DNA from 4 places in the Micromonospora sp. BQ11 genome. Region 1 is predicted to be linked to each of the others. Evidence: riboswitches for the same ligand, from Rfam matches in the RefSeq annotation. Region 1 holds a riboswitch; each other region holds the start of a gene.
The links. A riboswitch is a leader RNA that binds a small molecule or an ion and turns the genes downstream of it on or off. The one in region 1 is predicted to bind cyclic di-AMP.
Positions count from the first base shown of each region.

Region 2: another riboswitch for cyclic di-AMP. It lies ahead of ACTMSW_RS29950 (transglycosylase family protein); the one in region 1 lies ahead of ACTMSW_RS16720 (coiled-coil domain-containing protein).
Region 3: another riboswitch for cyclic di-AMP. It lies ahead of ACTMSW_RS27500 (C39 family peptidase); the one in region 1 lies ahead of ACTMSW_RS16720 (coiled-coil domain-containing protein).
Region 4: another riboswitch for cyclic di-AMP. It lies ahead of ACTMSW_RS06225 (coiled-coil domain-containing protein); the one in region 1 lies ahead of ACTMSW_RS16720 (coiled-coil domain-containing protein).

Region 1 covers NZ_JBQHDB010000007.1:81,445-88,670, reverse strand. The annotation lists gene ACTMSW_RS16730 (helix-turn-helix transcriptional regulator) at 1-159, opposite strand, end outside; gene ACTMSW_RS16725 (carbonic anhydrase) at 360-1,049, shown strand; gene ACTMSW_RS16720 (coiled-coil domain-containing protein) at 1,111-2,124, opposite strand; cyclic di-AMP (ydaO/yuaA leader) riboswitch at 2,129-2,259, opposite strand; gene ACTMSW_RS16715 (YibE/F family protein) at 2,426-3,775, opposite strand; gene ACTMSW_RS16710 (DUF305 domain-containing protein) at 4,078-4,695, shown strand; gene ACTMSW_RS16705 (metal-sensitive transcriptional regulator) at 4,839-5,141, opposite strand; gene ACTMSW_RS16700 (heavy-metal-associated domain-containing protein) at 5,237-5,446, shown strand; gene ACTMSW_RS16695 (hypothetical protein) at 5,483-6,469, shown strand; gene ACTMSW_RS16690 (heavy metal translocating P-type ATPase) at 6,482-7,226, shown strand, end outside.
Region 2 covers NZ_JBQHDB010000020.1:85,193-92,418, forward strand. The annotation lists gene ACTMSW_RS29935 (diacylglycerol/lipid kinase family protein) at 1-464, opposite strand, end outside; gene ACTMSW_RS29940 (S8 family serine peptidase) at 752-2,917, shown strand; gene htpG (molecular chaperone HtpG) at 2,975-4,891, opposite strand; gene ACTMSW_RS29950 (transglycosylase family protein) at 5,016-5,666, opposite strand; cyclic di-AMP (ydaO/yuaA leader) riboswitch at 5,666-5,836, opposite strand; gene ACTMSW_RS29955 (ATP-binding protein) at 6,162-7,226, shown strand, end outside.
Region 3 covers NZ_JBQHDB010000017.1:13,106-20,331, forward strand. The annotation lists gene ACTMSW_RS27485 (acyltransferase family protein) at 1-1,092, shown strand, start outside; gene ACTMSW_RS27490 (hypothetical protein) at 1,185-1,586, shown strand; gene ACTMSW_RS27495 (hypothetical protein) at 1,723-2,469, shown strand; cyclic di-AMP (ydaO/yuaA leader) riboswitch at 2,791-2,933, shown strand; gene ACTMSW_RS27500 (C39 family peptidase) at 3,159-4,007, shown strand; gene ACTMSW_RS27505 (alpha/beta fold hydrolase) at 4,118-4,861, shown strand; gene ACTMSW_RS27510 (peptidoglycan-binding protein) at 4,913-5,848, opposite strand; gene ACTMSW_RS27515 (CDP-glycerol glycerophosphotransferase family protein) at 6,022-7,226, opposite strand, start outside.
Region 4 covers NZ_JBQHDB010000002.1:480,764-487,989, reverse strand. The annotation lists gene ACTMSW_RS06265 (BON domain-containing protein) at 1-112, opposite strand, end outside; gene ACTMSW_RS06260 (hypothetical protein) at 283-690, opposite strand; gene ACTMSW_RS06255 (hypothetical protein) at 810-956, opposite strand; gene ACTMSW_RS06250 (STAS domain-containing protein) at 1,366-1,686, shown strand; gene surE (5'/3'-nucleotidase SurE) at 1,750-2,568, opposite strand; gene ACTMSW_RS06240 (1-phosphofructokinase family hexose kinase) at 2,565-3,542, opposite strand; gene ACTMSW_RS06235 (SRPBCC family protein) at 3,741-4,199, shown strand; gene ACTMSW_RS06230 (DUF2269 domain-containing protein) at 4,228-4,743, opposite strand; gene ACTMSW_RS06225 (coiled-coil domain-containing protein) at 4,876-5,949, opposite strand; cyclic di-AMP (ydaO/yuaA leader) riboswitch at 5,954-6,085, opposite strand; gene ACTMSW_RS06220 (cation diffusion facilitator family transporter) at 6,236-7,156, opposite strand.

The DNA.
Region 1 (7,226 bases):
GGCGACGATCGCCTGGGCGGCGCGTTCGGTGACACCGACCTCGTCGGCGACGTCCCGCAGTCGGGCGGTGGGATTGCGGGCGATGGCGAGCAGCACGTGCGCGTGGTTGGTGAGGAAGGTCCAGTTCCGGGTGCTCCCGGGCTCCCCTGTCGTCGCCATGTCGCCATCGTATGACCTGGCGTTCGGGTTTCGGGTCCCACCCCTGGTTGGAAGGACCACGAACGCCCGTTGTCAAACACATGAAGTGCATATCACGCATACCTTGACGCGCCTTGGCGTGCGTGTGACGGTGGAGGCGGCCCGTGTCCACCGACGGCCGGGGTCCGACCAGGTCCGTCTCGTGAGTACGAGGTGAGCGAATGAGTCGCGTCGAACCGCCCGGCGACCAGCCGATCCCGACAACCCCGCGGCAGGCGCTCGCGGAACTGAAGGCCGGCAACCGGCGCTTCGTGACCGGCGCGCCCCGCCATCCGAACCAGGACGCCGGTCACCGCGCGGCGGTCGCCGACGGGCAGCACCCGTTCGCGGTGGTCGTCGGCTGCTCCGACTCGCGGCTCGCCGCCGAGATCATCTTCGACCGGGGCCTCGGCGACCTCTTCGTGGTACGCACCGCCGGGCACACCCTCGGAGCCGAGGTGCTGGGCAGCGTCGAGTACGCGGTGGCCGTCCTGCGTACGCCGCTGGTGGTGGTGCTGGGGCACGACTCCTGCGGTGCGGTGCAGGCGGCGCGTACGGCGGTGTCGACCGGCACCCCACCCGCCGGGCACCTGCGTGCCGTGGTGGACGGCGTCGTGCCGAGCCTCCGGCGGGCGGAGGCCGTGGGCGTGTCCGACCTCGACGGGATCATCGACATCCACATCGCGCAGACCGTCGAGGCGATGCTGGCCAGCTCCGACGCGCTCGCCGCCGAGGTCGACGCCGGCCGCTGCGCGGTGGTCGGCATGTCGTACCGGCTCACCGCCGGCGAGGTCCGCACGGTGGCTGAAATGTCGGCGGACGGCCCACCGGCCGCGTCGGTCGACGTGCCGGCCGCCGCGACCGCCGCCTGACCGCTACGACGAGAGGGGCGCCCCCGACCGGGGGCGGCCCTCTCGTGCTGTCCGGTGGTCGTCAGAGCAGCGACACGTGGACGTGGTCGGTGTGGTTCGAGGGACCGCTGTACGACTTCCAGCCGGTCGCCGGGAACCAGATCTGCCGGTTCCAGATCACGTAGTAGATGCCGAGCCGGTCGGCGTTGCGGACCAGGAAGGCGGTCAGGTTGTTGCCGTACTTCCGGGTGTCGGTGTTGTGCCAGGGGCTGAAGCCGCTGTTCTGGAGCGACCAGTCGCAGGCGCGGCCCTTGGGATGCTCGTACGGCCCACCCGACCGGTGGCAGCCGACGAACCGGGTGAAGCCGGCCCGCTTGACCTCCTTGTACATGTGCAGCGTCCGGGGAGTGACGCAGCCGGAGGTGGTGGGGTCGTTCTCGCTGCACGACTCGGGCCGCCAGTCGCCGTCCCCCGTCCGGCCCGGTGCGATCTTCGCGACGGGTGAGGTGGCGTTGACCAGGCCGCCGGTCAGGCCGTTGCCGCCGACCAGGTCGAGGGCCTTCTCGGCCGCGACCCGGTCCCGGTTGAGGTCGTTGGTCAGGCGCTGCTGCGCCCGGACTTCGGTGTCGAGCGCCAGCTTCGCCTGTTCCACCCGGGCCTTGACCGCGTTGACCTCGGCGAGCTGCTTGGCGTTGACCATGTTCAGCTCGTCCAGGGCGCCCGCGCGCTGCACGAAGGAGTCGGGGGTCTGGGCCCCCAGCAGCATGGACACGGCGCCGATCCGCCCGGTCCGGTACGACTGGGCGGCGATCTCGTTGACCTGCGGCGCGAGCGCGTCCAGCTCGCGCTGGACCCGCTTGAACTCCTGCTGCAGCTCCAGCTGGCGCTTCTCCGACTTCCTCAGGGCCGCCTGGGCCTTCACGAACTCACGGTTCTTCGTCTCGATGACGTCGTTGAGCAACGTCGGCTGGGCGTCGTGGCCCGAGGGCTTCGGGGGTGTCGGTGCGGCGGACGCCGGGAGGGGCCCGGCGAACACGGCCAGCGCGGCGAGCACGGCCACCACAGGTGTCGACCAGCGGCGTAGGGGTGCCGTCACAATGTTCCCTTCCGTCGACCGCCGACCGGGTTAGCTGACGGGTTCGGGACGGAAGTGGCCCCTACCGCGTGCGCGGATTCACCCCAGGTACCTGGGTCCCCGGTTCGCCTCGCGGCGATTGGGCGGCGGCACCGCAGGCGCCGCTGCGCGCCTTCGGCGGTGACCGGCAGCGAGGTTACCCGACAGTCGTCCTGGGGATCTACGTCCGGAAGCCGACTAAACGAGCTATTTCGAAGCCAAAGCCGATGACCAGTGACGCGACTATCAGGCGGGTGGGTCCGCGTGATCACGCTACGCAGTTTCACCATGCGGTGTCCGTGCTCCTTCCTCGGTCGGGCCACCTGCCGGGGGTGGCGGGCGCGGTGTCCGTCGCGCGGGGGGCGCTGAGCGCCTCCAGCGCCTCCGCCCGTACCGCCGCGCGGGGGATCGGCGGTTCGGCGGGTGCGTCGCCGGCGGTGGCCGTACCGCCCCGTCGGCCGGCCGTGGTGACCACGGCCGCCAGCGCGGTGGTGAGCGGCACCGCGGCGATCAGGCCCAGGGTGGCGACCGCGCTCCGGACGATCTCCTGGGCCAGGAACTCGCTGGTGAGGATCTGGGTCACCGCCCGCGAGTCGGCGGTGAGCAGGAGCAGCACGGGCAGGGAGGCGCCCGCGTACGCCAGCACGATCGTGTTCACCGTGGAGGCGATGTGTGCGCGGCCGACCCGGGTCGCCGCCCGGTAGAGCTGCAACCGGCTCAGCCCGGGGTTGGCGTGCGCCAATTCGGTGACGGTGGCGGCCTGGGTGACCGTGACGTCGTCGAGCACGCCGAGCGAGCCGATGATGATGCCGGCCAGCAGCAGCCCGTGCAGGTCGACGTCGGCCTGGTACATCGACAGCGTCGTGGCGTCCTCGCTGCCGTACCCGGTCAGGTGGGCGGCCGCGGTGGCGAGGGTGCCGAGAACGCCGGTCAGCACCAGGCTGCCGAGTGTCCCGAGCACCGCCACGGACGTCTGCGCGGTCACCCCGTGGGTCAGATAGAGCACCACGAACATGATCAACGCGGCGCCGACGACCGCGACCAGCAGCGGCGACTGCCCGGCGCTGATCCCGGGCAGCACGAAGGTGAGCAGGATGGCGAAGCTCGCCGCGAGGCCGGCGAGCGCGGCCAGCCCGCGCCACCGCCCGAACGCGACGATGGCGGCGGCGAAGAGGGCCACGAGCCAGACCAACGGTGCGCCGCGCTGATGCTCCGCGATGTTGTAGGCGCTGGCCGTCGGGTCGGCCGGGTCGATCAGCTCCACCAGGATGATCTCGTCGCCCGCCTCGACGGTCGGTGCGCCCGGCCCGGCCGGGATCGGCGTCTCGACCTGCTGCCCGGCGTCCGGCCCCTCGTCGACGCGCACGGTCACCCGGCCGCACGGTCCGTCCGCGGCGCCCGGCGACCCCTCCGGGGTGTCGGGTCGCGGCGGGCAGGCTTCGCTGACGACTCTCGTCACGGTGCCGTGGTAGCGGGGTGGCTCGGTGCCCTGGTCCGTCTCGGGGGCGTTGCGGGGCCAGAGCACCAGGGCGGCGACCAGGGTGGCGACGAAGAGGGGGACCACCGTCGCGACGAGGATCCGCCGCACCCCGGGTGGGGTGGACGGAGCGGGACGGGTGTGGTCGGCGCCCATTGCGTGTCTCCCAACGAATCCTCAGACGGGTACGTGCCGGCGAGCCGGTCGGTTCAGAGTTCCGTGAGCCGGAGAGCCATCGGCCGAATGGTAGCCACCGCCACCTCCCGACACCGGTCGCAAGGCCCGGTGTCGGCCGTCGCACGTAAGGAAGGGCCCCCCGTTAACGCCTGCGGTAGAGGAAGGGCCCCCGCTTAACACCGGCCCCCGTCGGCCGGTCGGCACGCTAGCGTGGGCGTGTGCGGACGACGGCAACCGTGACGGCCGGGCGGTGGACCTGGCGGCTCCCGAAAGGTGCAACCGTGAACCCTCGTACCATCGCGCGCCGTGCCGTCCTGGCCGGCGTCACCGTCACCGCCGCCGTCGTGCTGACCGCCTGCGGCGGCGCTGACCACTCGTCCGGCGGGAACCACGGCATGCCCGCCGCCCCCTCGTCGGGCGCGAGCGCGGCGACCGTCGACGACGCGGACGTCATGTTCGCCCAGATGATGATTCCGCACCACCGGCAGGCCGTGGAGATGGCCGACCTGGCCACCGCCCGGGCCGGCGACCCGGAGGTCAAGCGGCTCGCCGGGCAGATCAAAGGTGCGCAGGGGCCGGAGATCGCCACCATGAGCGGCTGGCTGGCCGAGTGGGGTCGGCCGGTGCCGTCGCCCGGGGCCGAGATGCCGCACATGGGCCACGGCATGCCCGGGATGATGTCCGAGGCTGACATGTCGGGGCTGGCGGCCGCATCCGGCCGCGAGTTCGACCGACAGTTCCTGACCATGATGATCGCCCACCACGATGGGGCGGTGACGATGGCCCAGACCGAGCTGTCCGAGGGCGCCGACGCGCGCGCCAAGGACCTCGCGCAGCAGATCATCACGTCCCAGCAGGCGGAGATCGCCACGATGCGCAAGATCCTCGACCGGCTCTGAGCGGAACCGGCCCGCCGGGCGGCACCAGCCCTCGCCGGCCGCCGCCCTCGGGGCCGTGCAGCTTCGGGGAAAGTGCGTCCATCCCGCGTCGGATGGCCACACTTTCCGCGAAGTTGCGAGCGGGGAGCGGGGAGCGGGGAGGGTCAGCCGCGCTTCATGAGGCGGCCGACGGCGGCCATCATCTCGGTGGCCATCTCGTCGGCCCGGCCCTCCGCTGCGCCCTCGTGCATGCAGTGCCGGGCGTGCCCGTCGAGCAGGCCGAGGGCGACCTTGTCGAGGGCGGCCTGGATCGCCGAGATCTGGGTGAGGACGTCGATGCAGTAGCGGTCCTCGTCCACCATCTTCTCGATCCCGCGGACCTGACCCTCCACCCGGCGCAGCCGTGCGAGCAGCTGGTCCTTCGTCGCGGTGTAGCCCCGGACCGGGGCGGGCGTCGGTGTGGTCATGGCGACGAGTCTACCGTACCCCTCGGGGGTATGGTACGTTCTCGGTGTTGATACCCCTGAGGGGTATGATGGGCAGCGGCGAGAGGAGACTTCCGATGGTCACCAGCACGTACCAGGTCACGGGCATGACCTGCGGGCACTGTGTCAACGCGGTCAGCAGCGAGGTGGGCGCCATCCCCGGCGTCACCGACGTCCAGGTCGAACTGGCCACCGGCCAGGTCACCGTCACGAGTGAAGCCCCGTTGGACACCGACACCGTGCGCGCCGCCGTCGACGAGGCCGGGTACGACCTCGCCGGTGCGTGACGGGTCCATCCGACCCGGAGAAACCGAGGTAGCACGATGAACACGGCGATCAAGCTGAGCGGCTTCGCTCTCGGTCTCGCGGCGGTGTTCGGCACGGCGTACGGGGTCGGTCAGGTCGCCGGCCCCGTCGCCCCCGCCGCCGAAGCCGACCACGACGGCGACAGCGGTCATGGCGACGACAGCCACGGCGACAGCGGCGGTGCGGCGGACGACGCTCACCTGCCGGGCGGGTTGCTCGTCTCCGACCGCGGCTACACCTTCGAGCCGGTGGGCGCCCCGAGCGGGGAGTTCGCCTTCCGGGTCACCGGCCCCGACGGGCGGCCGGTGACCGCGTACGACGTCGCGCACGACAAGCGCATGCACCTGATCGTGGCCCGCCGGGACCTGTCCGGCTTCCGCCACGTGCACCCCGAGATGGCTCCCGACGGCACCTGGCGCGTCGACTCCCCCCTGGCCGGGCCGGGGGTGTGGCGGGCGTTCGCCGACTTCACCCCGACCGGCGGGGAGGCGTTGACCCTGGGCGCCGACGTGACCGTCCCCGGGGCGCTGGTCGAGCGGCCACTGCCCGCCCCGGCCACCAGCACCACGGTCGACGGCTACACCGTCACCCTGAGCGGCGCGCTCCAGCCCGGCCGCACCTCCGAGCTGACCCTCGCGGTGAGCCGGAACGGCGCGCCGGTCACCGACCTGGAGCCCTACCTCGGTGCGTACGGGCACCTGGTGGCGTTGCGGCGGGGTGACCTGGCGTACCTGCACGTGCACCCGGACGGGACGCCCGGTGACGGGCGGACCCGGCCCGGCCCGGAGGTGACCTTCTTCGCCGAGGTGCCGTCGGCCGGCACGTACCGGCTCTACCTGGACTTCCAGCACGGGGGTCGGGTGCGCACCGCCGAGTTCACCGTCACCGCGGGCACCCCGTCGGCGACGAGCGCCCCGGCGGCCACGAGCACCCCGGCCGTGCCGGCGCCGCCCACTCCGAGCCCGGGCGCCGACCACGGCACCCCCGGCCACGGACACGACTGACGGGAGCGCGCGATGACGACGACACGCGGGTCACTACCGGTGGCCCCGAACCTGGTCGAGCTGTCGATCGGCGGCATGACCTGCGCCTCCTGCGCGGCCCGGATCGAGAAGAAGCTGAACCGGATGGACGGGGTGACCGCCACGGTCAACTACGCCACCGAGAAGGCCACCGTCCGGTACGCCGACGAGATCACCCCGGCCGACCTGATCGCCACGGTGGAGAAGACCGGCTACACCGCCGTTCTCCCGCCGCCGCCCGCCGCCGCCGGTGCGGAGTCGACCGGCGAGCCGGTCGACGAGCTGCGTGGCCTGCGTACGCGGCTGTGGGTCTCGGCGGCCCTGACCCTGCCGGTGATCGTGCTGGCGATGGTGCCGGCCTGGCAGTTCGAGTACTGGCAGTGGCTGTCGCTGACCCTGGCCGCCCCGGTCGTGGTCTACGGCGGGCTGCCCTTCCACCGGGCCGCCTGGATCAACCTGCGGCACGGCGCGGCGACGATGGACACGCTGGTGTCGCTGGGCACCCTGGCGGCGTTCGGCTGGTCGCTCTGGGCGCTGTTCCTCGGCACGGCCGGCGTGCCGGGGATGACCCACCCGTTCAGCCTGGACATTGCCCGGGGTGACGGCGCCGGCAACATCTACCTGGAGGCGGCGGCCGGGGTGACGGTGTTCATCCTCGCCGGCCGCTGGTTCGAGGCGCGGTCGAAGCGGACCGCCGGGGCGGCCCTGCGTGCCCTGCTGGAGTTGGGTGCCAAGGACG
Region 2 (7,226 bases), on a different contig from region 1:
AGGTCGCCGTCGAAACCGGCACCGGCCATCACCGCGAAGTGCTCGCCGTTGAGGCGCCCCAAATCCAGGGCGCGGCGGCGGCCGTGCAGCCCGATCCGTACCGCCTCGGGCAGGTCCTCGGGGATCCCGAGGTTGGCGGCGAAGAGGTTCGCGGTGCCGGCGGGCAGGATCGCCATCGCGGTGCCCGAGCCGGCGAGCGTGTCGGCGCAACGCTGGACCATGCCGTCCCCACCCCAGACGAAGATCAGGTCGGCGCCCTTCTTCAGCGCTCTGCGGACCTTCTTCGGGGCCTTGCGGCTCTTGGGAACCTCGTACCAGAGCAGGTCGTCGACGCCCGCGCCGGCCAGTTCCGCGCGCAGGGCGTCGAGGCCGCCGCCGAGGGTCTTCCTCCGGTGCGCGACGACCGCGACCGTGCCGACGCCGGTCGTGACCGGGTTACCGCGCTGCGAGGTACTCGTGCTCATGCCCGCCGGTGTTACCCCATCGGCGTCCCTCCCACGCTCCACGCGACCGACGACCAGGAAAGGCGACTGACGACCTGACCGGTTCTCGACAGGAAAAGGAATTCTCACACCGACGGGAGCGCTCTTGTGCGCCGGTCATTGTTTCGGCAGCCCAAAGCCGGTCCGTCATCCGACATCGTAACAGCATTCACAATTGTCTGCGTTTTACTTCCATTGCCACCCCATGGCACCGGTCGGCCCCCGCCGAATTGCGGGCATCGGGGAACCACAACGGGAGGTAATGCGAATTGTCCAGAGGAAGAATTGCGCTGGCCGCCGCCGGTCTCGCCGTCGCGCTCGGCGTCCTGGCCGCCGGCCCGGCCGCCGCGGCGCCCACGCCGGCCGCCTCCGGCGCACCGGGTGCCTTCCGGCCCGCCGGCGCGAACGGGATCGCGGACAGCTTCATCGTCATGCTGAAGGACGGCGGTCGGGAGTCCGCGCGCCTGGCCGGCAACCGGTTGGCGGCGCGCCACCGGGCCACCGTCACCCACGTCTTCGCCTCGCTGAAGGGCTTCACCGCCCGGATGTCCACGACGGACGCGAAGGCACTCAGCCGGGACCCCGCGGTGGCGTACGTCGAGCAGGACGGCCACATGCGGGGCACCGACGTCCAGCCGAACCCGACCTCGTGGGGACTCGACCGCGCCGACCAGCCACGGCTGCCGCTCAACGGTGCCTACACCTACCCGACCACCGGCGCCGGTGTGCACGCGTACGTCCTGGACAGCGGCATCCGGTCCACGCACACCGACTTCGCCGGACGGGCCAGCCGGGACGCGGACTTCGTCGGCGACGGCCGGAACGGCAACGACTGCCACGGGCACGGCACCCACGTCGCCGGCACGGTCGGCGGCACCGCCCACGGGGTGGCCAAGGCCGTCCGGGTGCACGCCGTCCGGGTGTTGAACTGCGCCAACAGCGGCCAGTGGTCCTGGTTCGTGTCCGGCGTCGACTGGGTGATCGCCAACGGCGCACGACCGGCGGTCATCAACGCGAGCCTCGGTGGCGGGGGCAACACCGCGGCGGACGCGGCGGTGAACCGGGCGGTCGCCGCCGGCATCCCCGTCGTCGTGGCGGCCGGCAACGACAACGCCGACGCCTGCGGCTTCTCGCCGGCCCGCGTACCGGCCGCCGTCACGGTGGCGAACGCGACCTCGGCCGACGCCCGCTCCGGCACCTCCAACTTCGGCCGCTGCGTGGACCTGTTCGCCCCCGGGGCGGGCATCACGTCCGCGGGCATCGCCAGCGACACGGCCACGGCGGTGTTCTCCGGCACCTCGATGGCGTCCCCGCACGTGGCGGGCACGGCCGCCACGATCCTCCAGCGCAGCCCGTCGAGCACGCCCGCGCAGGTGGCCGCCACGATCGTCAACCAGGCGACGACCGGCGTCATCACCGACGCCCGGCCGGAGACGCCGAACCGGATGCTGTTCTCGGGCAACGACGGTTTCGGCAGCGGCCAAGGTGACTTCAACGGCGACGGGCGCGTGGACGTCGCCACCTTCACCCGGGGCGGCAGCGGGGACGTGTACGTCGCGCTGTCCACCGGCTCGTCCTTCGCGGGCACGGCGGTCAAGTGGCACGACGCCTTCGCGTTCGGCAACGAGGTTCCGCTCGTCGGCGACTTCAACGGTGACAACCGCGACGACATCGCCACCTTCACCCGGGGCGGCGCCGGCGACGTGTACGTCGCCCTCTCCACCGGCTCGTCCTTCGTCGGCACGGCGGTGAAGTGGCACGACGCCTTCGCCTTCGGCTGGGAGATCCCCGTGGTCGGCGACTTCAACGGCGACAACCGCGACGACATCGCCACGTTCACCCGCGGTGCGGCCGCCGACGTCTACGTCGCCCGCTCCACCGGCTCGTCCTTCGTGGGGACCGCCGTCAAGTGGCACGACCTCTTCGCCGTCGGCTGGGAGATCCCCCTGGTCGGCGACTTCAACGGCGACAACCGCGACGACATCGCCACCTTCACCCGCAGCGGCACCGCCGACGTGTACGTCGCCCTCTCCACCGGCACGTCGTTCGTCGGCACGGCGGTGAAGTGGCACGACTTCTTCGCCGTGGGTTCGGAGATCCCGACCGTCGGCGACTTCAACGGCGACAACCGCGACGACATCGCCACCTTCACCCGGGGTGGCACCGGAGACGTGTACGTCGCCCTCTCCACCGGCTCGTCGTTCGTCGGCACGGCGGTGAAATGGCACGACTCGTTCGCGTACGGCGGCGAGGTTCCGGGCGCCGGGGACGTCACCGGCGACGGCCGCGACGACCTGGTGGTGTTCACGCGCGGCCCGGCGGCCGACGCGTTCGTGGCCCGGTCCACCGGCTCGTCGTTCCTGGGCAGCGGAGTGAAGTGGCACGACTTCTTCGCCGCCGGGACCGAGATCCCCGCGCCGGGCGTGCTCTGGTAGGCATCGGACCGGCGGGCAGGGGGAGGTCGCCGGGCGGCGGCCTCCCCCTGCGCGGGTCTAGAGGGTACGGGCGAGCCGGTCGGCGAGGATCCGGGTGAACCGGGACGGGTCGGCCAGTTCCCCGCCCTCGGCGAGCAGCGCGATGCCGTACAGCAGCTCCGCGGTCTCCTTCAGCGACTCCTCGGTGCCGCCCTGCTCGCGGGCCTTGCGCAGGCCGGTGACGAGCGGGTGCCCCGGGTTGAGTTCGAGGATCCGCTTGACCGACGGCACCTCGTGCCCCATCGCCCGGTACATCTTCTCCAGCGTCGGGGTGATGTCGTGGGCGTCGCCGACGACGCAGGCCGGGGAGGTGGTCAGCCGCGACGACAGCCGGACCTCCTTGACCGCGTCGGCGAGGACCCCGCCCATCCAGGTGAGCAGGTCGGCGTACTCGGTGCGCTGCCGCTCCCGCTCGGCCTCCGCCTCGGCCTTCTCCTCCTCGGTGTCGAGGTCCACCTGACCCTTGGCGATCGACCGCAGCGTCTTCCCGTCGTACTGGCCGACCCGCTCGACCCACACCTCGTCGACCGGGTCGGTGAGCAGCAGCACCTCGTAGCCCTTGGCCCGGAACGCCTCCATGTGCGGCGAGTTCTCGATGGTCGTCCGGGACTCGCCGGTGGCGTAGTAGATGTCCGTCTGGCCGTCCTTCATCCGGCCGACGTACCCGGCGAGGTCGGTGGGCTCGGCCGGGTCGTGGGTCGAGGCGACCGACAGGATCTCCAGGAGGACGTCCCGGTTCTCCGTGTCGTCGATCAGGCCCTCCTTGACGGCGGGGCCGAACTCGGTCCAGAAGGTCCGGTACTTCTCCGGCTGCTTCGTCTTCAGGTCGCGGACGGTGGCGAGCACCTTCTTCACCAGCCGACGGCGGACGACCTGGATCTGCCGGTCCTGCTGGAGGATCTCCCGGGAGATGTTCAGCGACAGGTCGTGCGCGTCGACCACGCCCTTGACGAAGCGCAGGTAGTTCGGCATCAGCGCTTCGCAGTCGTCCATGATGAAGACGCGCTTGACGTAGAGCTGCACCCCTCGGCGGCCCTGCGGGGAGAACAGGTCCAGCGGCGCGTGGGACGGCAGGAAGAGCAGCGCCTCGTACTCGAAGGTGCCCTCGCCCCGCATGTGCACGACCTCGAGGGGGTCGGCCCAGTCGTGGCTGACGTGCCGGTAGAACTCGTGGTACTCGGCCTCGTCGACCTCGTCGCGGGGCCGGGCCCAGAGCGCCTTCATCGAGTTGAGGGTCTGCACCTCGACGGTCGGGGCGTCGCCGTCGGCGCCGGGGCGCTCCACGCTCATCCGGATCGGCCAGGCGATGAAGTCGGAGTACCGCTTGACGATCTCCCGCAGGGTCCACTCGGCGGTGTAGTCGTGCAGGTTGTCCTCGGTGTCGACCGGTTTCAGGTGCAGGGTGACCGAGGTGCCCTGCGGCGCGTCCTCGATGCCCTCGACGGTGTAGGTGCCCTCGCCGGTCGACTCCCAGCGGGTACCGCCGCTCTCCCCCGCCCGCCGGGTGACCAGCTCGACCCGGTCGGCCACCATGAACGCCGCGTAGAACCCGACTCCGAACTGACCGATCAGCTCCTGCGACGTACCCGCGTCGGAGGACTCGCGCAGCGTCCGCAGCAGCTCCGCGGTGCCCGACTTGGCGATCGTGCCGATCACCTGGACCACCTCGTCCCGCGACATCCCGATGCCGTTGTCCCGGACGGTGAGGGTCCGCGCGTCCCGGTCCACCTCGATGGCGATGTGCAGGTCGGTGGTGTCGACGTCGAGGTCCTTGTCCACCAGGGACGCCAGCCGCACCTTGTCCAAGGCGTCGGAGGCGTTCGAGATCAGCTCGCGCAGGAAGACGTCCTTGTTCGAGTAGATCGAGTGGACCATCAGCTGGAGCAGCTGACGTGCCTCGGCCTGGAACTCCAACGTCTCGGCCCGGTTGCTCACACCGTGTCCTTTCATGCTCGACGACCACGAGAAGGTTCGCGGAAAGGATACGAGCCGTCGCGGACGGCGATGCGACGACGCCCGGCCGGTGGTGCCGGCCGGGCGTCGTCGAGGAGGGTACGCGTCAGAGGCTGAGCCGCTGACCCGGGAAGATCAGCCCGGGGTCGTCGCCGACGACGCGCTCGTTGCGCTCGTACAGCGCCCGCCAGCCGCCGTCGACGTCGTGCGAGGTGGCGATCTTGGCGAGGGTGTCGCCCGGCTCGACCACGTGGCTCTCGCCGCTGCTCGACGGTGTGGTGTTCCGCGTCGAGCGGTCGTTGCCCGAGTCGCGCTTCGTCGTGCCGGAGTCGCGCTTCGTCGTGCCCGACTCCGAGGACCGCTCGGCCTTCTTCGGCGTGTACGCCTTGGTGGAGCCGCCCCGCTTGCCGCAGGTCGGCCACGCGCCGATGCCCTGGCCGTCGAGCACCCGCTCGGCGACCGCGATCTGCTCGCCGCGGCTGGCCAGGTCGGCCCGCTTGGCGTACTTCAGGCCGCCGTAGCCCTCCCAGGTGCCCTGGGCGAACTGGAGGCCGCCGTAGTAGCCGTTGCCGGTGTTGATGCTCCAGTTGCCGCTGGACTCGCACTCGGCGATCGCGTCCCAGTTGACGCTCGCGGCCTGCGCCGGTGCGGCCGGGCCGAAGATCGCCACCGCGCCGGTCACGGCGCCGACGGCGAGCGTGCCGAGAGCGGTACGACGGGCGGTGCGACGGTGCCGGGGCTGGTAGTCAGATGTCATCGATGTGTCCTCCACGCCTGCGAGGTCAGCTGTCGGGTTCGGGCCGAGGAGCCCGGCCGCCGAGGCGGCTTCACCCCGAGGTGACGTGCACCGAGGAACGTGTGGGTCCCCCGCTCCATGCCTGGTGACGGGTACCGACGGCCGGCGGCAGGATTAGGCGTTACCGACCGTGGAGTTCGCGTCGCGAACCCGCTCGACGTTAGGAGCGCTTCGCGCCGATTGCCCACTTCTCGTGAACTTCCTCACCGCCACGCACGGGAGCACGAGCCGCCAACTTGCGCCCCACCCGTACCTGTGATCGCCCGCCCCCCTTGGCCGCCACCTGTGGCGGGGCCACAGGTGTGGATGCGGATGCCCGGGGGTACAGATCACCTCCGGGGTGGCGACGGATGCGCGAGCGTCCGCAGGTGCCAGGATGGGGCAGCTAACGCCAGCAAGGGGTGGTCGGCCCCGGAACGGGGCTGCGATGGGACTCGGTCGAGGGTGACGCAACGGGTGGGTGACCTCTTCGTCGGTGGTGGGGACACCGGGCGGCTGATGGCCCGGCTCGACTGGTCCCTGACGCCCCTCGGCGCGGTCGAGGGCTGGCCGCAGAGCCTGCGCGCCGCCGTGCGGATGGTGCTGTCGTCCCGCTACCCCATGCTGCTGCTGTGGGGGCCGGAGTTCACCCAGCTCTACAACGACGCCTACTCGGCACTGATCGGGGACAAGCACCCCGGCGCGCTCGGCGACGACGTGCGGGTCACCCTGGCCGAGGGTTGGGACGTGCTGGCCCCGCTCATCCACGACGCGATGGCGACCGGGGTGGCCAGCTGGGTGCCGGCCCTCCAGCTGCTGCTCGACCGCTCCGGCTACCGCGAGGAGGCGTACTTCAGCGTCTCGCACGCGCCGGCCCGCGACGACGATGGCCGTACGGTCGGGGTGCTCACCGTGTGCAGCGAGGTGACCGAGCAGGTGGTCGGCGAGCGCCGGCTGCGGCTGCTGCGGGACCTGACGGTCGGCGGGGACGGGCGCACCGTGGACGTGGCCGGCACCTGCCACCGGCTGGCCCGGGCCATCGGCGGGTACCCGCTGGACGTCCCGTTCGCCGCGATCTACCTGCGCGACGGCAGCCTGCTCCGGCGGGCGGCGTGCGTCGGCGGTGACCTGGTGGCCGCGGCGCTTCCGGAGAGCGTGCCGGCTGGCGACGGGCGGGACTGGGGCCTGGGGGAAGGCGCGGCGGGCACGGTCACCGAGGTCACCGGTGTCGGCGACCGACTCGCCCTGACCGGCGGCCCGTGGGAGGACCCGGTCGCTTCGGCGCTGGCTCTTCCCCTGCCGTCCGCCGAGGCGGACCAACCGCTGGGGGTGCTGCTCGTCGGGGTCAGCCCGAGCCGGGGACTGGACGAGGCGTACCGGTCCTTCTTCCACCTGCTCGCGCAGCAGGTGGCGGTCGCGGTCCGCAACGCGTCCGCGTACGAGGAGGAGCGGCGGCGCGCCGAGGCGCTGGCCGAGCTGGACCGCGTGAAGACGAGCTTCTTCACCAACGTCAGCCACGAGTTCCGTACCCCGCTGACCCTC
Region 3 (7,226 bases), on a different contig from region 1:
TACAAGGCGGTCGTCGACCGGCTGTTCACCCTGGGCCTGTCGGGTGTGCAGTTCTTCTTCATCCTCAGTGGATTCGTGCTGGTGTGGTCGGCCCGACCGGGCGAGGCGAAGCGGACGTTCCTGCGTCGCCGGCTGGCCAAGATCTACCCGAACCACCTGGTGATGTTCGCGGTGGTGCTCCTGGTCGGGTACGCGATGGCCGACCCGGTGAACCCCCGCGCCGTGGTGGAGAACCTCCTGCTCGTCCAGGCGTGGGATCCCACGCCGGGCATCTTCTACAGCGTCAACAACGTGAGCTGGTCGCTCTCCTGCGAGCTGTTCTTCTACGCGTGCCTGCCGTTCGCCCTGCCGCTGATCCAACGGACGCGTCCGGGTGTGCTGTGGGCGGTGGTCGTCGCCGTACCGCTGCTGATCGTCGCGCTCTGGCCGGCGCAGCAGCTGGTGCCGGAGGAGAGCCGCTGGTGGTTCACGCAGGTCTTCCCGCCGGTGCGGTCGCTGGAGTTCTGGATGGGCGTGGCCGCCGCCGAGCTGATGCGACGCGGCCGGTGGCGGGGGCCGGGGCTGGGCGTGGCCACCGTCGTCTTCGTGGCCACCTGGTTCGTCGCGGGGGAGTGGATCCGCGCCGAGCTGTGGGCGGGACTGCTGTCGGTCGCGTACATCCTGGTCATCACCGCCGCCGCGGACGCGGACGTCCGCGGTCGGCGGACGCCGTGGCGCAGCCGGCCCATGGTGTGGCTCGGTGAGGTGTCGTTCGCCTTCTACCTGGTGCACGTCTTCGTCATGGTCACCGTGCTGCGCCTCACCGGTCACCATGGTGTCGGCCTGACCGGGTGGTGGGGCCCGGCGGTGGTGGTGGGCTTCGGACTGGTCAACCTGGTCCTCGCCGGGCTGCTGCACCGCTTCGTGGAGACGCCGATGACGCGCCTGCTCGGGCCGCGCCGCCGCGCGGCGCCCGCGCCCGCGGGGGACCGGGAGGACGGTGCCGTGCCGGGTCCGTCGGCGGCGCCGACGCCGGCGCGGTCCGTCCCGTCGGCCCGGGCCGGGGACGAGGAGACGCCCCGGGTGTACGCGCATCACGGCGACCGCCTCTAGCGGTGTCCACCCTGGTGGATCGCGGGTGAAGGATGGGCGTCGACACGCCCGCCGGCAGTGCGGACCGACGGGGTCGGGGGTAGCGTGACGTCGTGCTTCCGGTCGCGCTCACCTGTCCGTTGTGGTGGGTGACGCGCTGGGCGTCTCGGCTGGTGGCCGGCCTCGCCCTGACCGGCGGCCTCACCCTGGGCGTCGCCGCGCCCGCCCTCGCGACGGCACCTGTCATGGCCGCCTCGGCCGTCGCCCCCGCCGCCTCGGGCGCGCTGCCCGGCCCGACGGTCGACGTCGCGCCGGACGCGCGCGCCGCCTCGACCACCATCACGGCGCTCGCCGGGGCGCCGGGCGACGGCGCGTCGTGGCTCCGGCCGGCGGCATCGCCGGTCGCCGCCGAGGCAGCCGCGTCCGCCGACCGGGTCGTGCCGGACACCGTCCTGCGAGCGCCCGTCGGCCGGGTCCCGGCCGCCCTCGGGTCCCGCGCCCCGCCGGTGGCCTGACCCGTCCGGGCGTACGCCCGCACCGCCTTCCCGAAGCTCCCCACCGCGCGTCCCGAGCCCCCGGCGTCCCCGCACCCGGGTGAGCCCGCACGGCGCACCCGACGTCGCTTTCGCTTCCCGAGTGAGGTTGCCGGCCATGGCCATCGTCCTGAACGAGTTCCTCCTCGACGTGCCCCGCGCCACCGTCATCTGGTCGGTGCTGCTCGTTCTCGCCCTGACCGTGCTCACCGTGCTCGTCGCCCGTCCCGAGCGCGAACGGCCCACCGACGACCCGCCCGCACCGCCCGTCGAGGACCTGGCGGACCTGCGCCGGTACGCGGACGAGGTGGCGGTGGCCGCGGCGGGGGCCGCGCAGACCGCCCGACGGCGCCGCCAGGCGTGGCTGACCGCGCAGGAGGAGGTGGACCGCACCTGGGCGGCGTACGACGAGGCGGAGACCGCCGCCCGCCGGTTCGTCGGCACCAGGGCGTTGCCCAGCCCCCGTACGCCCCGCACCCCGACCGAGTACGCGACCCGGGAGCGCTGGCTGCACCAGACCGCGATGGCCGCCCACTGGCGCGGTGACCTGTCCGCCCGCCAGCTCAGTGACGTCTTCGGCCGCCGGCACGGCTGGAACCCGCGTCGGCACCCGGTGGAGCAGGAGGTGGTGCTGGCCCGGGCGGTACGGGACGGGAAGCTCGCCGCGTACCGGGCCGCCGCCGAGCGGGAACAGGCCGCGTGGCGCAACGCCGAGGTGGCCGCGGAGGCGGCGCGGGCCCTCGCCGCCGAGGCGTACGCGGCGGCGGCCCGGCTGCGTCCGGGTCGGGTTCCGACCGCCCGGGAGGCGGCGGCGGTCCCACGCCGGGTGGCTGCCGCCCGGTGGCGGCCGGCCCGGGTGGGCTGAGTACCGGCCTGTCCGCCCCGCTTTCGGGCGGTACTGCTCCGTTAATTCCGTGAGCCCGGTCACATGATTGCGGAAAGGGGCACCCGCCGCACCGTGGTCGATTGCTCCCGATGGTTCGGGCACCATCATCCAGGTGTGTCCCGATGTCCTCCCCGAGGGCGTTTCTGCGATCGCCGTCCCATTGAATACCGTCAGTGGTTAACTGCCTGCAAAATTGCTGCCGCGGGCCAGGTTTACGCAGGTGGGAGCGGGTTGGCAGGCCGATGGCCGGCCAGTAGTGTCGCCTCGTCCGGTGCGGTACCCGATCGCAAGGAGCGACGCCGCGCCGACCCGCTCAATCGTGATGATCACGAACCGGGGACCCAGTGCACGTTGGGGTGAATCCGCAGGCCCACGGCCCGCGGTAGGGCGTACTTCCCGCCCGAATCCGTCAGCTAACCCGGTAGGCGGCACCGGAAGGAGTTGCACTCGTGCAGCACGCACCCACCCCCTGGTTGTTCCGCCGTCTCCACGGCGCCGCGGTACCCGTGCTCGCTCGGCCGGTGGCCGCGAGCTGACCCACCGCGCTGCCCGGTAGTCCGGGCGCTCTCCCCAGTAGTGGTCCACCACCGCGCCGACGTCGTCCGCGCGGAGGGCCCGTCGCTGTCCCGCGCGGCGGGGACCCGGTGTGCCGCTCGCCCCCCGAGACCGTGGAGGAACATGTGAAGCACCACCTCAAGCGACAGCTCCGTCGACTGGCCGCCGAGCGCCCGTACCAGGTGGCCGCCGCGTCGGCCGCCGCGCTCGTCCTCGCCTCCGGCGGTCCCCTGATCACCGGCGGCGACGACGCCCCGGCCGCCGCACGGACCCCGGCCGGCGTGGCGGAGCTGCGCGGCGACACCACCGTCGCGTCGCGCGGCGAGGCCCGCGCCGCCGCGGCCCCGTCCAGCGCCACCCCGTCCGGCGCCGCCCCCGCGTCGCCGCGCGCCGCCACCAGCACCGCCGCCGCGGACCCGGACCTGACCCGCAGGCCGGAGCCGCCCAAGGCGCCGAAGCGCAAGATCCTGGAGTACGACTACCAGGCGCAGACCACCTTCTTCAACTGCGGTCCGGCCGCGGTCCGGAACGCCCTGAGCGCCGCCGGCATCGCCCGCAGCCAGGACCAGCTCGCCGGCCCGCTCGGCACCGACCAGTTCGGCACCGACTCGGTCGAGGACACCACCCGCGTCCTCAACGCCGTGGTCAAGGGCGACCCGTACCGCAGCCGGATGATCCCGGGCGGCGCGGCCACCCCGGCGCAGATGGACCGGCTCCAGGCCGACGTGGTCGCCGCCGTCACCGACGGCCGTGGCGTCGTGGTCAACGTGGCGGGCACCGCCACGGACACCGAGGGCGGCTGGCACTCGTTCCCCGGCGGCCACTACATCGCGGTGGTGGGCTACTCCGACGACGGGCGTCTGGTGCGGATCGCCGACTCCGCCGATCCGGCCGTCCCCGCGTACTGGATGACCACCATCGACCTGGCGAACTGGGCCGCCACCCGCGGCTACTCCGCCTGACCGACACGCTCCGCGACGGGCGTCGACCTCCGCAGGAGGGGTCGGCGCCCGTTGTCGTACCCGCGTCGCGGCTCTCGCCCGGCGGGTCCGGCCGGTGGCAGACTGCGCGCATGGTCGATGACTCGGGTGACCGGGACGGGCGCCCCGTCCTGCTGCTGCTGCACGGCATGGGCGCGACGGGGGAGGTGTGGCTGCCGTCGGCGCCGCTGCTGGAGCGCCGGTGGGCGGGGCGCTGGCTGGCGCCGGACCTCGCCGGGCACGGCTGGTCACCGCCGCTGCCGGCGTACTCGTTCGCCGGGCTGGCCGACCGGCTCGCCGGGAGTCTCGCCCCGACCGACCGGCTCGTGGTGCTGGGGCACTCGCTCGGCGGCGTGGTCGGCCTGGCGCTGGCCGCGCGTACGGCCGGACTGCCGGTGGACGCGGTCGTCGGGCTGGGCATCAAGGCGGTCTGGTCGCCCGGGGAGCTGGCGAAGGCCGGTGACCTGGCGGCGCGGCCCGTGGCCTGGTTCGCCAGCCGGGACGAGGCCGCCCGTCGCTACCTGCGGGTCTCCGGCCTGGCCGGGCTCCTCGCGCCCGACCATCCCGTGGTCGAGGCGGGCCTGCGGCAGCTCGACGGGCGGTGGCGGCTGGCGATGGACCCGGTCGCGTTCGGCGTGGGAGAGCCCGACCTGGCGGCCCTGCTGGCGGCGACCGACGTGCCGGTGGTGCTGGCCCGGGGCGAGAACGACCCGATGGTCTCCGACGCCCAGCTCAAGGAGTTCGGTGTCCCGGTCGTCACGCTGCCCGGCCTCGGGCACAACGCCCACGTCGAGGACCCGGAGGCCGTTCTCGCCCTCGTCGACCCGTACCGCTGACGTGCGCCGGCGGCCGGGCGGGAGGAACCGCCCGGCCGCCGGCCCCGGGTGTCAGTAGGAGCAGCCGCTGGAGGGCAGGGCGGACGGGGCCGGGACCGAGGCGCCGTCGTAGAGGGCTAGCAGCATCTGCTGCGGGCAGCGGTTCCCGCCGTTGACCCGGATCTCCAGGTGCAGGTGCGGTCCGGTGCTGTTGCCGGTGTTGCCGGTGTACCCGATGACCTGGCCGGCGCTGACCCGGCTGCCCGCCGCCACCGAGCGGGACGACAGGTGGCAGTACTGGTAGTACGCGCCGTCGTCGCCGGAGATGCCGATGCCGTAGCCGCAGCCGCCACCGACGTGGCTGATGGTGCCGGCGGTGATCGCGTAGGTCGTCACGCCGGTGTTCGTGGGCAGGTCGATGGCCGGGTAGTCGTGGTGCGGGTCGTCGTACTCGCTGCGCGGCAGGACGGACCGGCCGATGACGAGGCTGTAGTTGCCTCCGCCCTGCCCGTCGCCGATGAGCCACTGCCAGGTGGTGGCGCCGACGGTGGTGCCGCCGGTGAGGCCCCGGCTGGCCTTGAAGGAGTTGACCGCGGTGGTGGTGCTGGCGCCCCAGGCCCCGTCGACGGTGAGCCCGTGGCCGTACTTGTTGAGCGCGGTCTGCAGGGCCCGGACCGCGTTGTTGTTCGCGCCGACGTCGAGGGTGACGACCAGCCGGCTCCAGGTCAGCGGACCGACGATGCCGTCGGCGGTGAGGCCGTTGGCGGACTGGAAGGACTGCACGGCCGAGACGGTCCCGGAGCCGTAGTAGGTGTCCACGCTCAGCGTCCGTCCGTGGTGGCGCAGCAGGAACTGGGCGGAGGTGACGTTGGCGCCGGACATGCCGCTGCTCAGCGTGGGCCAGGCGGGGGTGGCGGCCTGTGCGGCGGTCGGGCCGACGAGCACGGCGACGGCGGTGAGGGCCGCGGCGCCGAGCCAGGTGAGCATCCGGCGGACGGTGATAGCCATATGGCGCACTCCTTGGGGTGGAGGGGTGCGAGCGGCGTCGGGGGCGCGCCGCGTCGACCGGTGCCCGGGGCGGACGGGCTCCGTCCGCCGGTCCGGGAACGCCGGTTCCGCCAGTATGGTGATGAAGATAAATATTTACAACGGTGTGAACTTGGAAAGATTATTTCGCCAGCTCAGGCCGTGGGGGAAAGTGGCGCGGTGTCCCCGGCGCGCGGCGTGGGCACCGCCGCGACGCCGTCGATCTCGCGACGCGCGGCCGCGAGGAACCCCTCGGCGTACGTCTCCACGGGGAAGTCCCCGAGGTAGCGGGTCCGGGTGGCCCACCGGGCCGCCGCGAGCGGATCGGTGTCCAGCAGCCGGTCGAGGACGTCGTCCACGTTGGACATGTCCCGCCGCAGCACGTAGCCCGACCCGGCGAGGGGGAACTCCGCCACGAACGCCTCGCCCCCGTCCACCATGTCGGTCACCGCGTACGGCTTGCCGGAGTAGAGGTAGTCGGAGATGACCCCGGAGACGTCGGAGACCAGCGCGTCGGAGCGGTTCACGCACTCGACCAGGGTGAGGTCCCGGCTCGCGGCGGCGCCGAAGACGTGCGGCCGCCCGGTGCGTGCCCGGTCCGCCGCCAGCAGCTCGGTCAGCCGGCCGAGCTGCCGCGCCGAGGCCGGGTTCTGCGTGGTGTACGGGTGGGCCCGCAGGATCACCGTCGCCCCCCGGTCCAGCAGCCGCCGCAGCAGCGTCTCCGCCACCGGCAGGGAGCAGTAGTTGGTGTCCGCGTGGTGCCCCGTCCAGGTGGGGGTGTAGAGCACCGTCGGGCTGGTGCGGCCCGCCGGCGCCTCGGCGCGTACCTCGATCTTCTCGACCTGGGGGCGACCGACCACGACGAACTTCTCCGCGGGGATCTCCACGCCGGCGCGCGCGTACCGGTCGATGGCGGCCCGACCGGCGACGAAGATCTTGTCGAAGATGGCCGAGACCGGGTTGGCGCTGGGGGCCTTGTCGCTGTCACCGTGGTGCAGCTGCACGTGGGTGAGGTGGGTGAAGCGGATGCAGTGCGCGTTCTTCGCGCCGTGGTTGACGTAGAACGCCACCGTGACGCTCGGCACGAGCACCTCGTCGATCGCCTTGAGCGTCGGGCAGTACAGCACCGGTGCGGTGGTGGCCGCCGCCACGGTCGGCAGGAACTCCGGCTCCCGCAGCACCACCGCGAACGGCCGGCCGATCCGTTCCAGGTAGGGCAGCCACATGGTGACCTGGTACTCGGAGCCGGGCGGTGCGGAGAAGTAGAGCAGGAACTCGGGTCGGTGCCGGCGCAGGGCCTGCGCCACCGGTCCGCCGCCGGCCGGCGGCCGGAACCGCCGCCGGGCCAGGTCCAGCCCGA
Region 4 (7,226 bases), on a different contig from region 1:
CGGAGACGGTCACGCCGATCTCGTGCGGCCGGACCCGGGGCTCCCAGGTCAGCTCGTCGAGGACGGTGGACTGGATCTCCTGGTCCACACGGCTGATCGTCGCGATGGCCATCGGTGACTCCCTCCTCGATGCCGACGCCGGACGCGCCGCACGCCTCCTGATCCTGCCGCCGGTGCGGGTGACCTCTCCTCACCCGGCACGGGTGAGCGTCCGAGCGCGTGGACACGGCACGGGCCCCGGACGACCTGAGGGGTCGTCCGGGGCCCGTGTGTCGCGTTCGCTCAGCCGTCCAGGTTGACGGGGGAGTTGGGGCGGTCGACGTCGACGAACTCGATGTCGTCGACGGCGCGGTCGTCGCGGCTGCCGGCGGCCCGGGCGGCAGTGCCCGCCGCCCAGCCGACGGCGGCACCGACCAGGGCGGCGCCGATCAGCAGGGTCCACGGCAGCGCCGGCCGGCGGCCGGCCAGCGCGTCGAAGGCCAGTGTGGCCCGACGCCGCGCCTCGTCGGCCGCGGAGCCGACCAGGTCACCGGCCTCATCCGCCAGGCCGGAGCCACCACGACGGGCCGAGCGGGCGGTGTCCCGCACGCTCTCACCCGCCGAGCCGACCGCCGAGAGCAGGTGCTGCCATGCCTGGTCCGCGATCCGCTCGGGCTTGCTGCGGCGGTCCAGCAGGTTGTTTCCGAACATCGGGGTTACCTCCTCGGGGTGCCGAAGCCCCGCGGCCACTTCGGACTCCGGCGTCTCCGGCGTTGCGCTTCGCCTGTCCCGCTGATGCCCAGCGGGCTCTCGGCGCAAACCGGTGCGGGTCAGCGGAGCACGACCACCGCGGGCACGCCCCGGGCGAAGTCCTCGTCGTCGTCCTCGTCGCCGTCGCCACCGCCGCCGAAACCACAGGCCAGTACGAGGGCGAGCAGCGCGCCGACCCCGGCCAGCGCGGCAAGTCTCCTGATCATCGATCGTCCTCTCCGTCGCAGTCGCCGTCCTCCGGCCGATGGTAGGCACCGCGGGCAACCCGCCGGACGAACCACGCCGGGCCGGCCGGGTGCGGCGGCGCGGGTGCGATGGGGTGGGTCACGCCCGGGGTGGTGATGGCGGGCGTTCCTGGCGGAGGACCGTTACCCTGGTCCGGCGACGCCGTCCCGCAGGGACGAGCATGAGGTAAATATGAGATGAAAAGTCCGGATAAGGGCGATTTTCTGCCCCCGAACAGCAGAATTGCTCATCCCGAGGGGTGGCGACCGAGGCCGTCGAAGGAATACTCTCGGTCGCGGCCCGCGTACTGATGAGGCGCCCGGGGGACGGGCGAGTGGAGGTGCTCGCGTGAGCCTGTCGATGGTGAAGTCGGTTCTGCCCGGTGGTGTCATGGAGATCGCTCCGCGTGGCGAGGTCGACGTGGACACCGCGTACGAGGTGCGCGAGGCGATCGCCGAGGTACTGGCGAAGGGCCGTCCGACCCGCATCGAGCTCAACATGCGACTCGTCACCTTCATCGACTCCGTCGGCATCAGCGCGATGGTCGCCGGTTTCCAGACCGCTGAGGTGAGTGGCGTCAAGCTCGTCGTCACCGAGCCGAGCCGGTTCGTGCACCGGCAGCTCTGGGTGACCGGCCTGCTGGGCCTCTTCGGGGCTCCCGAGCCCTACTACGCCGCCACCCCGACACCCGAGGTCCTACCCGGCGCCTGAGGCCGCGGCGGAGCAGACAGAGCCGGCGGGGCCGGGCGGTCCAGGTCGATCAACCCCGGCCGGTCAGTCGAGGCCGGTCAGGTCGACGTCCGAGACCTCGACGACCGCCCGGATCGCCGTCACCGAGGCGTACCCGGCGGCGAGCAGCGCCACGTCGGTGCCGGCCTGGGCCGCCTCGCCCGGCTCCTCCAACGAGGTCCGCACGAAGCCGTGCCCGGCCTCGGCCACCGTCATCTGCACCTGACCGAAGCTGGCCAGGGTGCCCCGACGCACGCCGCGCAGGCGCCCGTGCGGAAGGTCGGGGGAGTTCACGTTCAGCACGCTCCCGGCCGGTCCGGCGGTCAGCCGGGGCAGCAGGTCCAGGGCGACCCGGGCGGCGGTGGACCAGTGCCGTTCGGCGTCGCGTACGCGGGCGGCGGCGGCCACCGCGGCACCACCACTGACCGCCGTGGCCTCGCCGGCGGTGAGCACGTCCAGGGAGACGGCCAATGCGCGGCAGCCGTTCGCCGCGGCGGTGAACGCGGCGCCGACGGTGCCGGAGTGCAGCACCGCGCGGCCGGCGTTCGCGCCGCGGTTGATGCCGGAAAGGACCACCGTCGGCGGCGGTCCGAACGCGCCGTGCACCGCGATGAGCGCGATGAAACCGGGGGAGCCTCCCACCCCGTACGCGGGCACGCCCTCCAACTCGGGCAGCGGGTGCTCGCGGACCACCACGTGCCCGTCGCGCTCGACGGCGGTCATCGCGGCGCTGGTGCCGCTCGCCTCCTCCAGCGGTGCGGCGACCACCACGTCCAGGCCCCGGTCGACGGCGGCGCGGGCGAGGGCCTGGATGCCCGGCGCGGCGATCCCGTCGTCGTTGGTGACCAGCACCCGGAGGCTCATCGGTCGGCCGCCCGATCGGCCAGCTCCTCCGGCGTGGTCCGCTCCTGGGGCCGGCTGCCCGCCGGGGTCAGACGCACCCGGTCGACGAGTCCGGTGATCGAGTCGAGCCGCCCGGTGCCGAGGCCGTGCCGCGTCACGTTCAACGCCCCGGCCGCCGCGCCGGTCCGGATCGCGGTGCGGACGTCGCCGCCCCGGGCCACGACGGCGGCGACCCCGGCGGTCATCGAGTCGCCCGCGCCGCGCGGGTCGGCGGCCTGCAACCGGGGCATCTGCACCTCGAAGACCTCACCGTCGACCAGGGCCAGGGCGGGCTTGTCGGCCCGGCTCACCACGACGTTCTGGGCACCGGTGTCGTGCAGGTCGTAGATCGCACGGACGAGTTCCTCCTCGTCCTCCCCGGCGGCCCGACCGTCGGCGATCAGCTCCTCGTGGCTGACCTTGAGGAAGAAGACCCCGCTGTCCAGGACTGCGGTCAGGTGCTCGCCGGACAGGTCGACCACCACCCGGCCGCCGTTGGCGCCGAGGTCGGCGGCGAAACGCTGGTACAGCTCGGCGGGGACCAGCCCCGGCTCGTTCGGTCCGCTGAGCACGCTGACCGGGGCGCGCAGACCCTCGCCGAGCGCGAGGTTGTAGAGCTCGTCCAGCTCGTGCCGGCTCAACGGCTGACCGGGCACGTCCACCACCTCCCGCCGCGAGCCGTCGCGGCGGTCGTGCACGTATCCGCCGCTGCCCGTCTCGCGGACCACCACCTTGAGGTCGGCGCCCTCGCTGACCAGCAGGGGCTCCAGCACCTGACCGATCTCGCCACCGAGGGCGGTGCAGAGGACCACGTCCACGCCGAGTGAGATGATCATGCGGGCCTGCCACACGCCCTGCCCGCCGGGGTGCAGGTGCAGCTCCGGGTTGTCGCTGGGCTGGTCGACGGTCACCGTCAGCCGGGGTGTCGGCGCGAAGACCATCACGTGCCCGCTCATCGCTCGTGCCCGCTCATCGCTCGTACCCGCTCATCGGTCCCGCCCTCCGCAGCCTGGATGCCTTCCGTGATTCCCCACGAGCTGACCGTAGCCAGAACGGCCGGCGAACGTCGGTGGTCCGGCGGGTGGCGGGCGGAGCGTTGCCAGCGCTGCCGTCGTGGGCGAGGATCGGGCGACGAGACGACGGTGGGAGACGGCGTGCCGAGGCGTGATTCCTTCACCTACACCGTCCAGGCCCGCTGCACGCCGGCCGAGGCCGTGGCGCTGCTGGCCGACCCGCGACGACAGGCCGACCTGCATCCGCTGATCGTCCGGGTCCGCAAGGTCCGGACCCGGCCGGGTGCCCTGGCCAGCTACGCGATCACCGACCGGCTCGCCGTCGGGCCCCTGCGTCTCCCGCTCACCTACCGCGCCGACCTCCTGGTCGCCGACCCGGACGAGGTGGTCACGGTGGCCCGGCAGCGGCCCGCGACGACGGTACGCAACCACACGCGGCTGCGGGCCGAGCCGGACGGCGTGCTGCGGATCGACGTGGAGATCGTCCTCACCGCTCCGGCGCCGTTGTTCGGCTACGCCTTCGCGCAGGCGCGCGCCGCGCACCTGGCCCTGGCCAGCCGGCTGGGCGCCGCCCTCGACCCGGGCCCGTCGTCGACCTGACCGGCCCGTCGGGTGCCCACGACCGTCGTCAGCGGCCGGCCGGCGCCGCGGCCCCCGGCCGCCGCCCACCGGTGCGGTCCGCGCGCCGCAGGCGACCCCATGGTTTGTACGTCGAGAGCACCGTCGCCACCAGCATCAGCGTGCTGGACACCGCCGGGGCGACGACCAGGTCGATCCGTTCGGCGTGCGGCAGGGCGGCACCGACCGCGCCGGCGTGCCGCAGTCTCGGCGTGAGGAGCAGCAGCACCAGCGTGGCGAGGACGGTGGTGAGCACCAGCTTCACCGCCACCCAGCGGTGTCGCAGCAGTCCCCACGGTGTGAGCAGCGCGCTGGTTACACCGATCACCCACACGAGCACGCCGAGCGGCGCGAAGAGCAGCGTGGCGACCAGCGCGGCGACCGGGTAGACGGTGTCCGGGTCGGCGCCGCGCAGCACGGCGACGCCGAGGGTGAGCAGCACCAGGTCGGCGCCGAGCCAGCCGACCGAGCTGACCACGTGCAGCGTGAGCAGGGCCTTGCGGGCCGGCGGTGCGAGTCGGGTCATGTCAGGAGATGCTGCCGGTCCCGCGGTGGCCCGTCGTGGGCCCGGCGACGACACCCTGCGTACGTCGGCCGACGTACGCGACGGCCCCCGGTGAGCCGCCGTGAGGCGTCCACCGGGGGCCGAGGGTGCCGGTCAGTAGACCGACAGGTGCACGTGGTTGGTGTGGTCGCTGGACGGGTCGCCGTTGGCGCCGCTGTACGACTTCCACCCGCTGCTGGGCAGCCAGATCTGGCGGTACCAGATCACGTAGAGCACGGCGAGCCGGTCGGAGTTGTCGACGAAGAACGCCGCCAGGTTGTTGCCGTACGTCCGGTCCCCGCCGGTGGCGTCACCGCCGAAGCCGCTTTTCTGCGCGGCGAAGTCACAGGCGCGGCCCTTCGGGTGCTCACCCGACCCGCCGGGCCGGTAACAGGAGACGTACCGGGTGAAGCCGGCCGCCTTGGCCTGGTTGAGCGCGTGCAGGGTGCGTGGCGTGATGCAGCCGTTCGCCGGGGTCGGGTCGTTCACGCTGCACGACTCGGACGGCCAGGAGCCGTCGGAGTTGCGCGGCGCCGGCTTTGCCCTCGTGCTGGCGGTGCGGCTGCCGCTGCCGCTGCCACTGCTGCTCGGTGGGTCGGACGCCCGCTCGTTCGCCACCGTGAGGGCCTTCTCCGCCTGCTGCTTGCGCTTGGCCATCACCGTCGTCTGCTTGGTCTGCTCGCGGATCTCGACCTCCACGGCCAACTTGGCCTGGGCGGCCTTGTCGCGGGCCTCCTGGAGCTGGCGCAGCGCCCGGTCCTCGTTGGCGGCGACCTGGTCCAGCGCGGCGGCGCGGTCCATGAAGCCCTCCGGTGAGCTGCTGTTCAGCAGGGCGGAAGCGGAGCCGAGGCGACCGGTGCGGTAGGCGAGACCGGCGATCTCCCCGACCTGCCGGCTCCGCTCGGCCAACTCGGTCTCGGTCCTCTTCACCTCGACGGCGAGCTGCTGTTGCCGCTTGACCGAGGTGTCCAGGGCCCGTTTGGCGTCGAGGTAACCCTTGCTGGCCGCTTCGAGCTGAGCTCGCAGAGCGGGGGTGCCGCCCTCCTCGTCCTGCCCGGGGGCGGCGAGAGCGGTGGTCGGGACAGCGGCGGCGCCGGCGGGGACCGGTGTGCCGCCGAGGGCGACGGCGAGCGTCGCGGCGATCAGGGCCGCCGTCCGGGCGGCGCGTCGTCGTACGGGTGTGGGCATGCAGATGTCCTTCCGTCAGCCGCCGACCGGGTTAGCTGACGGGTTCGGGACGGAAGATCCCTACCGCTGACGCGGATGCACCCCAGGAACATGGTTCCCCGGTTCGCCGTGGCAGGCGATTAGGCGGCGGCCACCGCCGGCACCGGTGGGTGCCGCCTGGCGGAGGCCGGATCAGAGCCTACCGGTGCTGGTGGGACGCGTGCAGCGGTGGTGACGCATGGTGCACACGCCCTTACCGACAAAACCGGCATAAGCACACTTTACACACTCTGATTTAAGGAGATGCTCAACACCACTCGACTGTCCCGCAGGTCCCGGGAGTCGCGCCGGGCTCGATCTGCAACGTGGCGTGGTCGATGCGGAAGTCCTCCCGCAGCGCCGTCCGGGCCGCCGTCAGCACGGCGCCGACCTCGGCGTCCGGGGCCATGGTGAGGTGCGCCGAGGCCACGTCCATGCCCGAGGTGAGAGTCCAGACGTGGAGGTCGTGCACCTCCGCGACGCCGGGCACGGCGGCCAGTCGGTCGTGCACGGCGGTCACCTGGAGGTGCTCCGGGGCCGCCTGGACCAGGATCCGCAGCGCGGACCGCCCCAGCCGCCACGTGCGGGGCAGGATGAACACACCGATCGCGACCGCGACCAGGGGATCGGCCCACCACCAGTCGGTGACGGAGATCAGCAGGGCCGCCCCGATCACCCCGAGCGAGCCCAGCAGGTCGCCGAGGACCTCCAGGTACGCCCCCTGGAGGTTGATGTTCTCCTTGGCGCCGGGGCGCAGCAGGCCGAAGGCGACGAGGTTCGCCAGCAGGCCGAGCACGGCCACCACCAGCATCGGGCCGGTGGAGACCTCCGGAGGGTCACCGAACCGGCGTACCGCCTCGACCACCACGTAGACCGCCACGCCGGAGAGCAGCACGGCGTTGGCCAGGGCGGCCAGCACCTCCAGCCGGTACAGCCCGAAGGTGCGCTGCGGGTCGGAGGTGCTCCGCCGGGTGGCGGTGATCGCGGCCAGGGCCATGCCGATGCCGAGCACGTCGGTGAACATGTGCCCGGCGTCGCTGAGCAGGGCCAGCGAGCCGGTACGGAGGGCCGTCACGGCCTCGACCGCCATCAGCGCGAAGAGCAGCGCGAAAGCGGCCCAGAGCCGCCCTCGGTGGCGGTGTGCGGCGTTAGCGACCGAACCGTGGTGGTGGTCGTGCCCTGCGCCCACGCGGAAACCTCCGTCGCAGTCCGGACCCACGTCAAATCTATGCTCACATCGCAATGTGTGCAACTGAAGT